One region of the Salinibacterium sp. SWN139 genome, then DNA from elsewhere that is predicted to be linked to it. Evidence: predicted binding sites of a transcription regulator. Region 1 holds the regulator's gene; the other holds the start of a gene.
The links. Region 1 encodes HrcA, which represses chaperone genes, less so after heat shock. Its sites were predicted from a motif close to TTNGCACTCGNNNNNNNCGAGTGCNAA; they were not measured.
Positions count from the first base shown of each region.

Region 1 (5,775 bases):
ACGCATCCATGCTCCCATGTCCGAGGTGAGACAATTGACGTGTGCCCGCTGGTCATAGTGCTGGCACGCTTTCTTCACCGTTTGTTAAGGGGATTAGTTCGTGCCAGGTGCGTTGCCGATTGCTGATCCTGCTCCTCTCGACGGAGCGCTGCCCGCGAGTGTCGCGGTTGACTCGGCGAACCGGGATTGGAGCGTGTACATTCACGTGCCGTTCTGCCGGGTTCGTTGCGGGTACTGCGACTTCAATACCTACACGGGCGAAGAATTGCGTGGGGCAAAGCGCTCTGACTACGCGACCGAAGCGATCGCTGAAATCGCGCAGGCATCCGCGATTCTCACCCAAGCGGGCGTTGCACCGCGCAGGGCTTCCACAGTCTTCTTCGGCGGCGGTACCCCAACCCTGCTGCCCGTGTCTGATCTGACTCGCATGCTCGCCGCCGCCCGCGATACGTGGGGCTTTATGCCGGATGTTGAAGTCACGACAGAGGCAAATCCCGACTCTGTCGACCGCGATTACCTTCTCGCGCTCAAAGAGGCTGGCTTTACTCGAGTGTCGTTCGGCATGCAGTCCGCGGTGCCCCATGTGTTGGCCACGCTAGAACGCACCCACGATCCCGAGCGCGTGCCGTTCGTTGTCGAGTGGTCGCGCGATGTTGGTTTGGATGTCAGCCTCGACCTCATTTATGGAACTCCGGGGGAGTCGCTGGCCGATTGGGAGCGCTCGCTTGACTATGCGATCGCTCAGAATCCCGACCATATTTCTGCCTACGCGCTCATTATCGAGACCGGTACGAAGCTGGCTGCGCAGATCAAGCGTGGGGATGTTGCCCCGGTCAACGATGACCTGCAGGCCGACATGTACGAGTTGGCTGACGCGAAGCTCGCTGCGGCAGGTTACGACTGGTACGAGGTCAGCAACTGGGCCAAGCGCGACGAGAATCCCGAGATCAGTCACGCAAGCCGTCACAACCTCGGTTACTGGTTGGGCAATGACTGGTGGGGTGTTGGCCCCGGAGCCCACAGCCACGTTGGTGGTGTGCGCTGGTGGAATGTCAAGCATCCGGCGGCGTATGCGGATCGTATCGCGGCGGGCCATTCACCCGGCGCGGGGCGCGAAACACTCGCTGACTCGAGCAAATATCTTGAGCACGTGCTGTTGCGGGCGCGCGTTCGCAACGGTTTGACCACGGCGACGCTCGATGCAGACGGCCGTACGGCGGTTGCCGGCCTCATCGCTGATGAACTCGTGGATGCCCGGGCCGCGATCGGCGGAACCATCAATCTCACGCTCAAGGGGCGCCTGCTAGCGGATGCCGTAGTGCGACGTTTGCTAGCAGACGCCCCTGTCTAGAGCGAAACCGTGTGAGGGCGGTACCGTCGAGTTACTTGATGAACTCGATGGTCAGCGGGTACTTGTAGGCCTCGCCCTTGTTGGCGGCGACGGCGGCGATGATGCTGAAGATGATGATCACGATGCCGACACCGATGATCAAGAAGAGGCCGATAAAGATCGTGGTGAGGACGACACCGATCGCGTAAGCAATCGCCATCGTGATCTGGAAGTTAAGTGCGGTGCGAGTGTGGGCCCGCACGAACGGTCCGCGGTCCTTGAGCACGAGGTACCCGATAAGAGCGGGAATGAAGCTGAAGAAGATTCCGCCGACGTGAATCAGCGTCGACCAGAGCTTCTCGTCGCTCGGACTCATTGGTTGGATCGGCGCGTACGGCGAGTTGGTTGGTGGTGTGGAATCAGACATGACCCCATTAAACCCTGAATCTAGTCCGCAAGCCCCCGTTGGGCAAAAGAAAGCCCCGAGAGCCGAAGCTCTCGGGGCGAAACCCGTTCGGACTAGCCGATGTGGGCCATTACTGCGAAGAAGACCCTACTTGATGAGGCGCAGTGCAAAGGGGTAACGGTAGTTCGTGCCGTCCTTCGCCTTGGTGAAGCCGATGATCGAGAAGACTACCGACACGATGAAGACGATCGGGATCAAGATTGCACCGATAAATACAACCGTGAGGATGTTCGAGATGATGTAGGCGATCGCCATCGTGATCTGGAAGTTCAGTGCTTCTTTGGCTTCGGTGTTAGTGAAAGCACCGCGGTCCTTGAAGACCAACCAGATGATTAGCGAGGGAAGGAAGCCGATGATTCCGCCCAAGTGAGCGAATGATGCCCACTGGTTGTCCTCGGTAGCGGTCAGTTGTGCGGCCGGCTGGGGTGCTGCGGGCTGCGGATTTGCGTCAGTCATGTGTTCGTGCCTTTCAGGTGAACGAGGGAACTTCCCGGGTTTCATCAAAGTGCTCGGTGTCACACCTGAGCATTTCCACAAAAAGGTAGCGCTCAAGTACAAAGACACGCTAGCGGTATGACTCGCGCGGTGCAACGGGTGTGTCGCGGTGTGTCGAGTAAGATTGGCAGTCGAACGGATTGAGTGCCAATCAGGAAAGGTGGGTGGTGGCATGGTTTCCGCCCGCGGACTTGACGTACTTCGAGTCATCGTGCAGGACTACGTTGCTACGCGCGAGCCTGTCGGTTCTAAATCGATCGTTGAACGGCATTCTTTTGGAGTGTCCGCAGCGACGATTCGCAACGACATGGTTTTGCTCGAAGACGAAGAACTCATTACGGCGCCGCATACCTCGTCGGGGCGTGTGCCCACCGATAAGGGCTACCGCATGTTTGTCGACCAACTGGCTGACTTGCGACCTCTTACGAGTGCGCAGCGTCAAGCAATCGAGTCGTTCCTCGGCCAAGCCGACGATCTGGATGACGTGCTCGCGCGGTCAGTTCGCCTGCTGTCGCAGCTCACCAACAGTGTCGCACTCGTGCAGTACCCATCGCTGGCAACGGCCAGGGTGCGCCATGTGGAGCTAGTTCCGCTCACGGCGACGCGGATCATGACGGTGTTTATCACCGACGCTGGTCGGGTAGAGCAGCGACTTATTGATCTTCCAGAGGCGCTTGATGATGTGTTCTTGGGCGAGTTGCGGGCGAAACTCAACTCGGCTCTCAACGGGCAGTCATTGCCCGAGGCTGCTGAGCGACTTGCCAGTTTCGTTGAGGTTTTTCCTGTTGAACGTCGGCCTTTTGTCGCTTTAGTGACCTCGAGTTTGGTGGAACAGGTGTTGGCTAACCGTGCCGACAAGCTCGTGTTGGCTGGCACAGCAAATCTTGCACGAACCGAGCAAGACTTTACCGGCAGCATTTTTCCTGTACTTGAGGCAATAGAAGAGCAAGTAACGTTGTTGCGCCTCTTTGGGGAGATGGAAGTAGCAAATGGATCAGTTTCTACTCGCATCGGGCGAGAGAACGCAGAATTTGGATTAGAAGAGACATCGGTCGTCACAGGAGGGTATTCCTCCTCCGGCGGCGGACTTTCGCGGCTGGGAGTGCTTGGCCCAACACGCATGGACTATTCGAACAACATGGCAGCGGTTCGCGCGGTAGCGCGGTACCTGTCACGACTTTTGGAAGACAACTGAGCTCGTAAGGAGCAATCGGAACTTTGGCAGATCACTATGAAGCCCTCGGCGTTGCGCGCGAAGCGACACCGGAAGAAATCAAGAAGGCATACCGCCGGCTCGCTCGCGAGCTGCACCCCGACGTGAATCCGAGCGCGGATGCGTCGGAACGCTTCAAGTCGGTAACTCACGCGTATGACGTGTTGAGCGATCCGCAGCAGCGCCAGCAGTACGACATGGGTGGCAGCGGCGGAGGATTCGGCGGAGCCAACTTCGGATTCGGCGACATTTTCGAAACATTCTTTGGTGGCGGGGGTGGCGGCCAGACCGCTGGTCCTCGTTCGCGTCGTGAGCGTGGCCAGGATGCGCTACTCCGCGTTGAGGTGAGCCTGAAAGACACGATGTTCGGCGTCACGCGCGACATCGAGGTCAACACTGCTGAGCTCTGCGAAACGTGTGAGGGCAGCTGCACGGCACCCGGAACCTCGCCAATTCGTTGTGATATTTGTCAGGGCAGCGGCCAGATCCAGCGTCAGGTGCGCAGCCTTCTCGGCAACGTCATGACGTCAAGCCCGTGTGGCACGTGCCGCGGCTACGGAAACATCATTGTGAACCCGTGCGCGACGTGTGCAGGCCAGGGCCGCGTTCGGGCTCAGCGCACGATCTCAGTCGATATTCCCGCCGGAGTTGAGACGGGTCTGCGTTTGCAGATGCCTGGTCAAGGCGAAGTTGGCCCCGCTGGCGGACCGCACGGTGACTTGTTCTTGGAGATCAAGGTTCGCCATCACGATGTTTTCAGCCGCTCTGACGACGACTTGCTCGCGACCGTTGAGGTGCAGATGATCGATGCGATCATGGGCACCACAGTCATGCTTGACGGACTTGACGGTGAGGTTGAGGTGCAGATCAAGCCGGGAACGCAGAGCGGCGAAGTTCTTACCGTCAGGGATCGTGGAATCACGGCCCTTCGCGGTGGTGGCCGTGGTGACTTGCGACTGGGCATCCAGGTGGTCACTCCGACTAAGCTCAGCGGCGCCGAGCAGACCTTGTTCAAGCAGCTGGCTGCCGTACGCAAGAGCAAGCAACCGCACTTTGCCGAGTTCCAGCAGGGCTTGTTTGCAAAGCTCCGCGACCGGTTCCTCTAGGCCGCCGTGGCTCACCTCTATATCGATGAGGAGCTCGGTGACGCGAGTGTCGGCGATGCCGTTTCGCTCGGCAACGCCGAAGCGCGCCATGCAGTTACCGTTTCACGGTTGAAAGTTGGCGAAGTCATTGCCATCAGCAACGGTGCGGGTCTTGTGGTCTCGGGGCCGGTTGTCACGGCAGAACACACGCAACTCACGATTGAGGTTGCCGAAGTGCAGCAGTCGCCCCGGCGTACCCCCGCGGTATTCCTCGCCCAGGCTCTTGCTAAGGCCGACCGTGATGAGCTCGCGGTGCAAGTGGCCACTGAGCTCGGCGTCGATGGCGTGATTCCGTGGTCGGCCGCACGCAGTATTTCGCGGTGGCAGGGCCCCAAAGTTGCCAAGGGGCGCGACCGCTGGGCAGCAATTGTGCGCGAAGCGAGCAAGCAGTCGTTGCGCACGTGGCTTCCTGACGTGCTCGATCTTGTGACGACAAAGCAATTGGCGGCATTCGCGTCAACGACGCGGATGCTCGTGCTCGAGCCCACAGCCACGGAGACGCTCGCCGACCTTGAGGTTGACGACCGTGACATCGTTTTGGTCGTGGGGCCGGAGGGCGGTGTCGCGGATCACGAGCTAGCGCTCCTGACAGCGGCCGGTGCATCCACGATTCGGCTGGGCAGTGAAGTGTTGCGTACCTCAACAGCGGGCCCTGCAGCGTTGGCGGCTTTGAACGTCAAGCTTGGCCGTTGGAGCTAGAGGTTTAGGCTAGAGACATGTCTGATTCCCCCTCGATCTTCACGAAGATCATTGCTCGCGAAATTCCCGCCGATATTGTCTTCGAGTCAGATTCGGTGATCGCATTTCGCGACATCGCCCCGAAGGCGCCCGTGCACCTGCTCATTGTGCCGAAGACTGAAGAGTTCGCCAATGTGACAGAACTTGCTGCTGGCAACCCTGCACTCTTGGCCGACATCGTCGCGGTGGCGCAGAAGCTTGCCGACGATTACGCAGGCGGACAGTACAGACTGATTTTCAATACCGGCGAAAACGCTGGTCAAACTGTTTTCCATGTGCACGCTCATGTGCTCGGTGGAAACCTCGAGGAAGGCACCCTTGGTCACTAGTGACTCTGAGTCCGAACGTTCCACAGAGCGCGTCAGCGTTTCGATCGAAGTAGATGGTG
Region 1 covers NZ_JADYWV010000002.1:453,554-459,328, forward strand. The annotation lists gene hemW (radical SAM family heme chaperone HemW) at 101-1,351, shown strand; gene I6E74_RS07345 (DUF4870 domain-containing protein) at 1,383-1,757, opposite strand; gene I6E74_RS07350 (DUF4870 domain-containing protein) at 1,884-2,252, opposite strand; gene hrcA (heat-inducible transcriptional repressor HrcA) at 2,464-3,486, shown strand; gene dnaJ (molecular chaperone DnaJ) at 3,510-4,610, shown strand; gene I6E74_RS07365 (16S rRNA (uracil(1498)-N(3))-methyltransferase) at 4,617-5,348, shown strand; gene I6E74_RS07370 (histidine triad nucleotide-binding protein) at 5,366-5,716, shown strand; gene I6E74_RS07375 (PhoH family protein) at 5,706-5,775, shown strand, end outside.

Region 2 (5,775 bases), on a different contig from region 1:
GCATCGAGACGAGCTGTGACGAGACCGGAATCGGTATCGTGCGCGGCAATCAATTGTTGGCCAATGTGATCTCGTCGTCGATGGATGAGCACGCTCGCTACGGGGGCGTGGTTCCCGAAGTTGCGGCTCGCGCGCACCTCGAGGCGATGCAACCAGCGCTCGAGCAGGCGCTCGCCGAAGCCGGCGTTGAACTGTCCGAGCTGGACGCGATCGCGGTCACGAGCGGCCCGGGGCTTGCAGGCGCTCTCATGGTTGGAGTTGCGGCTGCCAAGGCGCTTTCGGTAGCCACGGGCAAGCCCTTGTATGCGGTGAATCACTTGGTTGGTCACGTCGGCGCCGATGTCTTGCGCGATGATGGAACTGAGATTGAGCTTCCGACGATTGCTCTGCTGGTATCTGGTGGTCACACCTCTCTGCTGCTGGTGCGGGATCTCGTTTCTGATGTTGAGCTCCTCGGCGAGACGATTGATGACGCTGCGGGCGAGGCATTCGACAAGGTCGCGCGCTTGCTCGGATTGCCCTATCCCGGTGGACCCCAGATCGATCGAGTTGCTATCGGCGGCAATCCAAAGGCGATCCGTTTTCCGCGCGGACTCACCCATACCAAAGATGTTGATCGTCACCGTTACGACTTCTCGTTCTCGGGTCTCAAAACCTCGGTCGCTCGTTGGGTTGAGCGCGAGCAGGACGCAGGCACCGACTTTTCGATTGCGGATGTCGCAGCAAGTTTCCGCGAGGCCGTCGTTGATGTACTCCTCACCAAGGCTGTCGCGGCCTGCGTTGATCGCGAGGTGCCGCGCCTGTTACTCGGGGGTGGTGTCGTGGCGAATTACCGCGTTCGTGAGCTAGCCGCCGCGCGGTGTGCGGAGGCGGGGATCGAGCTGCGGATTCCTCCGTTGTCGCTGTGTACCGATAATGGGGCGATGATTGCAGCACTGGGCGCCCAATTAATTATGGCAGGCAAAGAGCCCTCAACTTTGGGCTTCAGCGCTGACTCCACGCTCCCCGTAACGCAGATTCAGGCGTGATGGCGAAGTAAAATCTGGGTTACTCGCGTTGACAGGGTTCTTTCAGGCTGAGAATATAGGTGCGCCGCAATTGGCCCATGAACTAAGGAGCATTTCGCCATGTCAGAACCCACCCCCTACGCTGCAGCACCTGCAGGCGCAGCGCCCGCGAAGTGGAATGTTCTCTCGATCATCTCCCTCGTGACATCGGTCTTCGGTCTCAGCCTCGTCGGCATCATCCTCGGGCACATTAGCCTGAGCCAGATCAAGAAGACCGGTGAGCAGGGTAACGTTCTCGCCATCATCGGCCTCATCCTCGGATACCTCGGCTTCGTTGTCTTCCTCTTCCTCGCCATCGGCTTCGTCATCGCCCTCGGCGCCGCAGGAACTTCGTACTAAGCAGCAACGCACGAAAAGGGCCCGCACGCGAGTGCGGGCCCTTTTCTGTGGGGAGAGTCTTGCTAAAGTGTGCCCATGGCTACCAACAACTCAGACGACTCAATTCCGTCGATCTCAACGCCCGGCGCGTCCTCAACTTCTGACGAGACCCTGGCGAAAGCCACCCCCTCGGCCAAGAAGCCCGCAGCGAAGAAGTCGCCTGCCTCTAAGGCGACCGCTGCTAAGTCCACTGCTGCATCCAAATCGACTTCCGCGGCCAAGGTAACCGCCGCGCCTAAGGTCACTGCGGCGCCCAAGGTCAGCGCTGCTAAGAGCACGACTGCCAAGCCAGCAACGGCGAAAGCAACGGCGACAAAAGCAACCGCAGCAAAGTCGACAACGGCTAAAGCTGCAACCACCAAGGCTGCGGCGACCAAGGCTGCCGCTGCTAAGACAACAGCGGCCACGACAGCAGCGGCTAAAGCAGCCAACGCAAATGACTCAGCGACACCAGCCACACCATCTGCTGCAACGCCTGCCACCACTACTGCCACATCCGCGGCGGCAGTGACGGCTGGCAGCGCAGCAGCGAGCGTGCCGCCCGTCCCGCCAGCGCCGAAGCCCGCCGGGGCATCAACGGCTGCATCGAGTGCTCCCGTAGCTCCGGCTGTTCCTCCCGCAGCACCAGCCGCTTCTGCGGCGCCTACGGCTGGTGACCCTTACGCGGCTCCGAGTGGAACTCCGGTTCCCGGCTATGCAGACACGACTACTCCTGGGCAGGCTTCGTTCACCCCCGTTCCGGCTGGCCCCCCTCAGGGGCTTTCCATCGCCTCGATGGTCACCGGAATCGCTGGATTGTTGTTTTCCTTCATCTTCATGGGATTCTTGCCTGCGCTGGCCGCGGTTGTTCTCGGCCACCTTGCCCAGAAGAAGCAGAAGTATGCCCGCCCGTTCTGGCTCACCGGTCTCATCACGGGTTACGTTGGAATCGGCCTCAGCCTGATCGTCGGCATCTTTATTGCGATTGCCTTCTTGCTGCCGTTCATCTTCGTTGGTGGAAACGGCTATGGCTACGGCTACTAAGTCTTAACACGTGCCGATTTTCCCGCCTCACTAGTGAGGCGGGAATTTCAGTATTAGGCCGCAGTTGGTGTCACTCGTTGAGCAAGCAGTGCGCGGCGTTTGCCAGCAACGCGCGTCAGAATCAGTGTCGCGCTGTTTTCGCCCTTGAGCGAGAGTGACGTTCTAAAAGTCGCGGGGTCGATGTCGACCCCGCGCTTTTTGATTTCCAACGTGCCGATCTTTCGCGCCGCCAATTCTTTTTTGAGCGAACGCTTGTCGAGAGTGAAGTCCTCGACGATCTCGAAGCAGCTTGCGAACGGGCTCGCGACAGCAGCATCCGCACTGAAGTAAGCGATGGAGGTGTCGAGCATTCGCCCGTTCAGTTGTCGTGCAAGATCCCCGATGAGGCGGGCACGGATGACGGCGCCATCGGGTTCGTAGAGAAACTGTCCGAGTTCTCCAGCGGGTTCGTCTTCGCTGTCGGCGGCTGCCGTGAGTTCAGCAGTGCCATGGTCTCCGATCACGAGGGCTGCGCGCCGAATGCCGGGGCGGGCGACAGCCCCGAACCACAGTCCTAGCTCGACAACTTCGCGTCCAACAGAGATCCACTGGGCTTCGGCGGTGTCAGGGATGAGGTCGCGGTCAATTCCGGGGCCGAGTTTGATGCCCGTTGGATAGCGCTCAGCGAGACCGAACGCAAAGTCGAGGGAGGGCGTCCAGTCGGCGGGGTTAGTGAGACGCACCCGGGCGTCGCGGCGGGCGGGGTCGAGGTAGATACCGTCAATGCCAGCGAGGTCAGTAGTTTCGGCATCGCCGTGAACGACTTGGGCATTGCTCCACGGCGCGAGGTTGAAGCTGGCAATAGCGGCGGTGGTTTCGTCACGCTCAACGGCGGTGACGTTGATCTCGAGGGCGGCGATGGCGAGAGCATCCGCTCCAATGCCACAGCCGAGGTCGGCTACCCACTTCACTCCGGCCTTCGAGAACCGGCCGGCGTGCTGGGCAGCGACGGAAAGGCGAGTTGCTTGTTCGAGGCCGGCCTCGGTGAAGAGCATCCGGTCGGCAAACGGGCCAAACTTGCTGGCGGCTTTCGCGCGAAGTTTGGATTGGCTGAGCACGGCAGCAACCAAGCCGGGGGTGTGGCCGGCCTTGCGAAGCTCGGCGACGGTGCGCACGATTTCGTCACTCGAGTGCCAGGTCGGCAGCGAGTCCAAGAGGCGAAGGCCCTCGGCTGAAAGTAGCTCGCGCAATTCGCTCTGATTCATTCTCTAACCGTATCCGCATCCGTATTGGCACTCACGTTGATCGAGTGCCAACCAAGCCGTATAGTTGATCTGGCACTCCTGCACGGAGTGTGCCAGCCCAAGCACTTTTAGAAAGAGGTCAAACGTGTCGGTGTCCATTAAGCCGCTCGAGGATCGCATTGTTATCAAGCAGGTCGATGCAGAACAGACCACCGCGTCTGGGCTCGTCATTCCTGACACTGCGAAAGAGAAGCCCCAAGAGGGTGAAGTAGTCGCTGTAGGTCCCGGTCGTATCGACGACAACGGAAACCGCGTGCCGCTCGACATCGCAGTTGGTGACAAGGTCATCTACTCCAAGTACGGCGGAACCGAGGTGAAGTACGGCGGAGAAGACCTTCTCGTACTTTCGGCTCGCGACGTTCTCGCTGTCATCGTTCGCTAAGTAGTCTCTCGCTCACGCGATACTAACTTTCTCGTCTCCCGTTCGCGGTGAGGCGTCTCGAAAGCCCAGGGCCTCGGCTCTGGGCTTTCGCCGTTCCCGGTGGCATGTGCGGGCAGCATCCGACCCTAGGATTTAGTAGTGACCTCCACTTCTTCGGCGACTGATCGCGTCTCGCCCAGCGGCCTCGGCTTTGCTGTGTCTGCCTACGTTTTGTGGGGCGCGATGCCGATCGTGTTTTTCTCGCTCAAAGAGTCGGGTGCGATCGAGATTGTCGCGTGGAGAATCGTGTTGTCTCTGGTGTTTTGCGCGGCGCTTCTGGTGGTTACGCGGGGATACGCACGGGTCATGGCGATCGTCCGCGATCGTCGCACCTTCTGGATGTTGGGCTTGGGCGGCGCCTTTGTTGTCGTCAACTGGCTCATTTATGTTTACGCGAGCCTGAACGGCCACATCGTTGAGGCTGCTCTCGGGTATTTCACGAACCCGATCGTCACGGTGCTCCTCGGGGTGCTCGTTCTGCGCGAGCGCCTTCGCCCGCTGCAATGGGTCGCCCTGGCAATTAGTGCGCTCGCCGTTCTCGTCTTGGCCATCGGCTACGGCAGCTTTCCGTGGATCGCGTTGGGCCTCGCGTTCAGTTTTGGCCTTTACGGTCTCGTGAAGAAAAGCGTGGGGCCTAAGGCGGATGCCGTGGGCGGCCTCGCCGTCGAGACAGCATTTTTGACGCCGGTTGCGATTGTTATTCTGCTCGTGCTTGCGGCCAACGGGCAGCTCGCAGCGGGCACGGCGGGACCGGGACACCTCACTTTGACGCTCTTTTTGGGTGCCATCACCGCGATCCCGTTGATTCTGTTTGCTGCTGCAGCGCGGCGATTGCCGCTCACCTATATGGGCTTGGCCCAGTACTTGGCACCAATCCTTCAACTCATTGTTGGGGTCTTTGTGTTCCACGAGGCGATGCCGCCGGAGCGTTGGTTGGGCTTCGCGATCGTCTGGATTGCGCTCGCTATTTTGACCTACGATCTCTTCCGCCACTCTTCGCGCACGCGGCTTGGTTCGGCGGCTGAAGCACCGGGCGCACCGTAGTATTCCGTTGAAGGTGCCTGATCGCCCGAGGTCAGCGCGCGGAGAGAGGTTAGGCAATGACGAGGTTTCGAGCGACTCGACGTGTGGCTGTGGCGGTAACGATCGCGGTGGCTCTCGCTGCGTGCAGTACTCCTACGCCGACCCCCGCTCCGATTGTGGCGTCGACGCCCACGGTCGTTCCCACTTCCGTAGCCACGCCGAGCGGTGATGGTGTTCTTCGTATCGGCACGATTTTTCCGACGAGTGGCACGTTTTCGTTTCTGGCTGCAGCGCAGAAAGCTGGTGTAGCCGCCGCGGTCAAGGAAATTAATGCTGCTGGCGGAGTGAACGGTGAGCCGGTCGAGATCGTCGCGGTCGATTCGGGCGAGGCTAAGAACACGAAGCTTGAGTCGAACTTCAAGACCTTGGTCTCTAAGGATGTCGATGTTGTGATCGGCCCGTCATCGTCGGTGCTGGCGCAGCGAGCAATCCCGTTGGCCATAGACGCGAAGATCCCGCTCATCTCGCCCGCCGCAACGCTGTCGAGTCTCGACGACGTTTTTGATGACGGCTACTTCTT
Region 2 covers NZ_JADYWV010000001.1:843,999-849,773, forward strand. The annotation lists gene tsaD (tRNA (adenosine(37)-N6)-threonylcarbamoyltransferase complex transferase subunit TsaD) at 1-1,028, shown strand, start outside; gene I6E74_RS04025 (DUF4190 domain-containing protein) at 1,128-1,406, shown strand; gene I6E74_RS14340 (DUF4190 domain-containing protein) at 1,482-2,468, shown strand; gene I6E74_RS04035 (class I SAM-dependent methyltransferase) at 2,522-3,712, opposite strand; gene groES (co-chaperone GroES) at 3,837-4,133, shown strand; gene rarD (EamA family transporter RarD) at 4,272-5,216, shown strand; gene I6E74_RS04050 (ABC transporter substrate-binding protein) at 5,273-5,775, shown strand, end outside.
Region 2: a site for HrcA is predicted at 3,737-3,763, ahead of groES (co-chaperone GroES). Genes of this name have one in related genera too.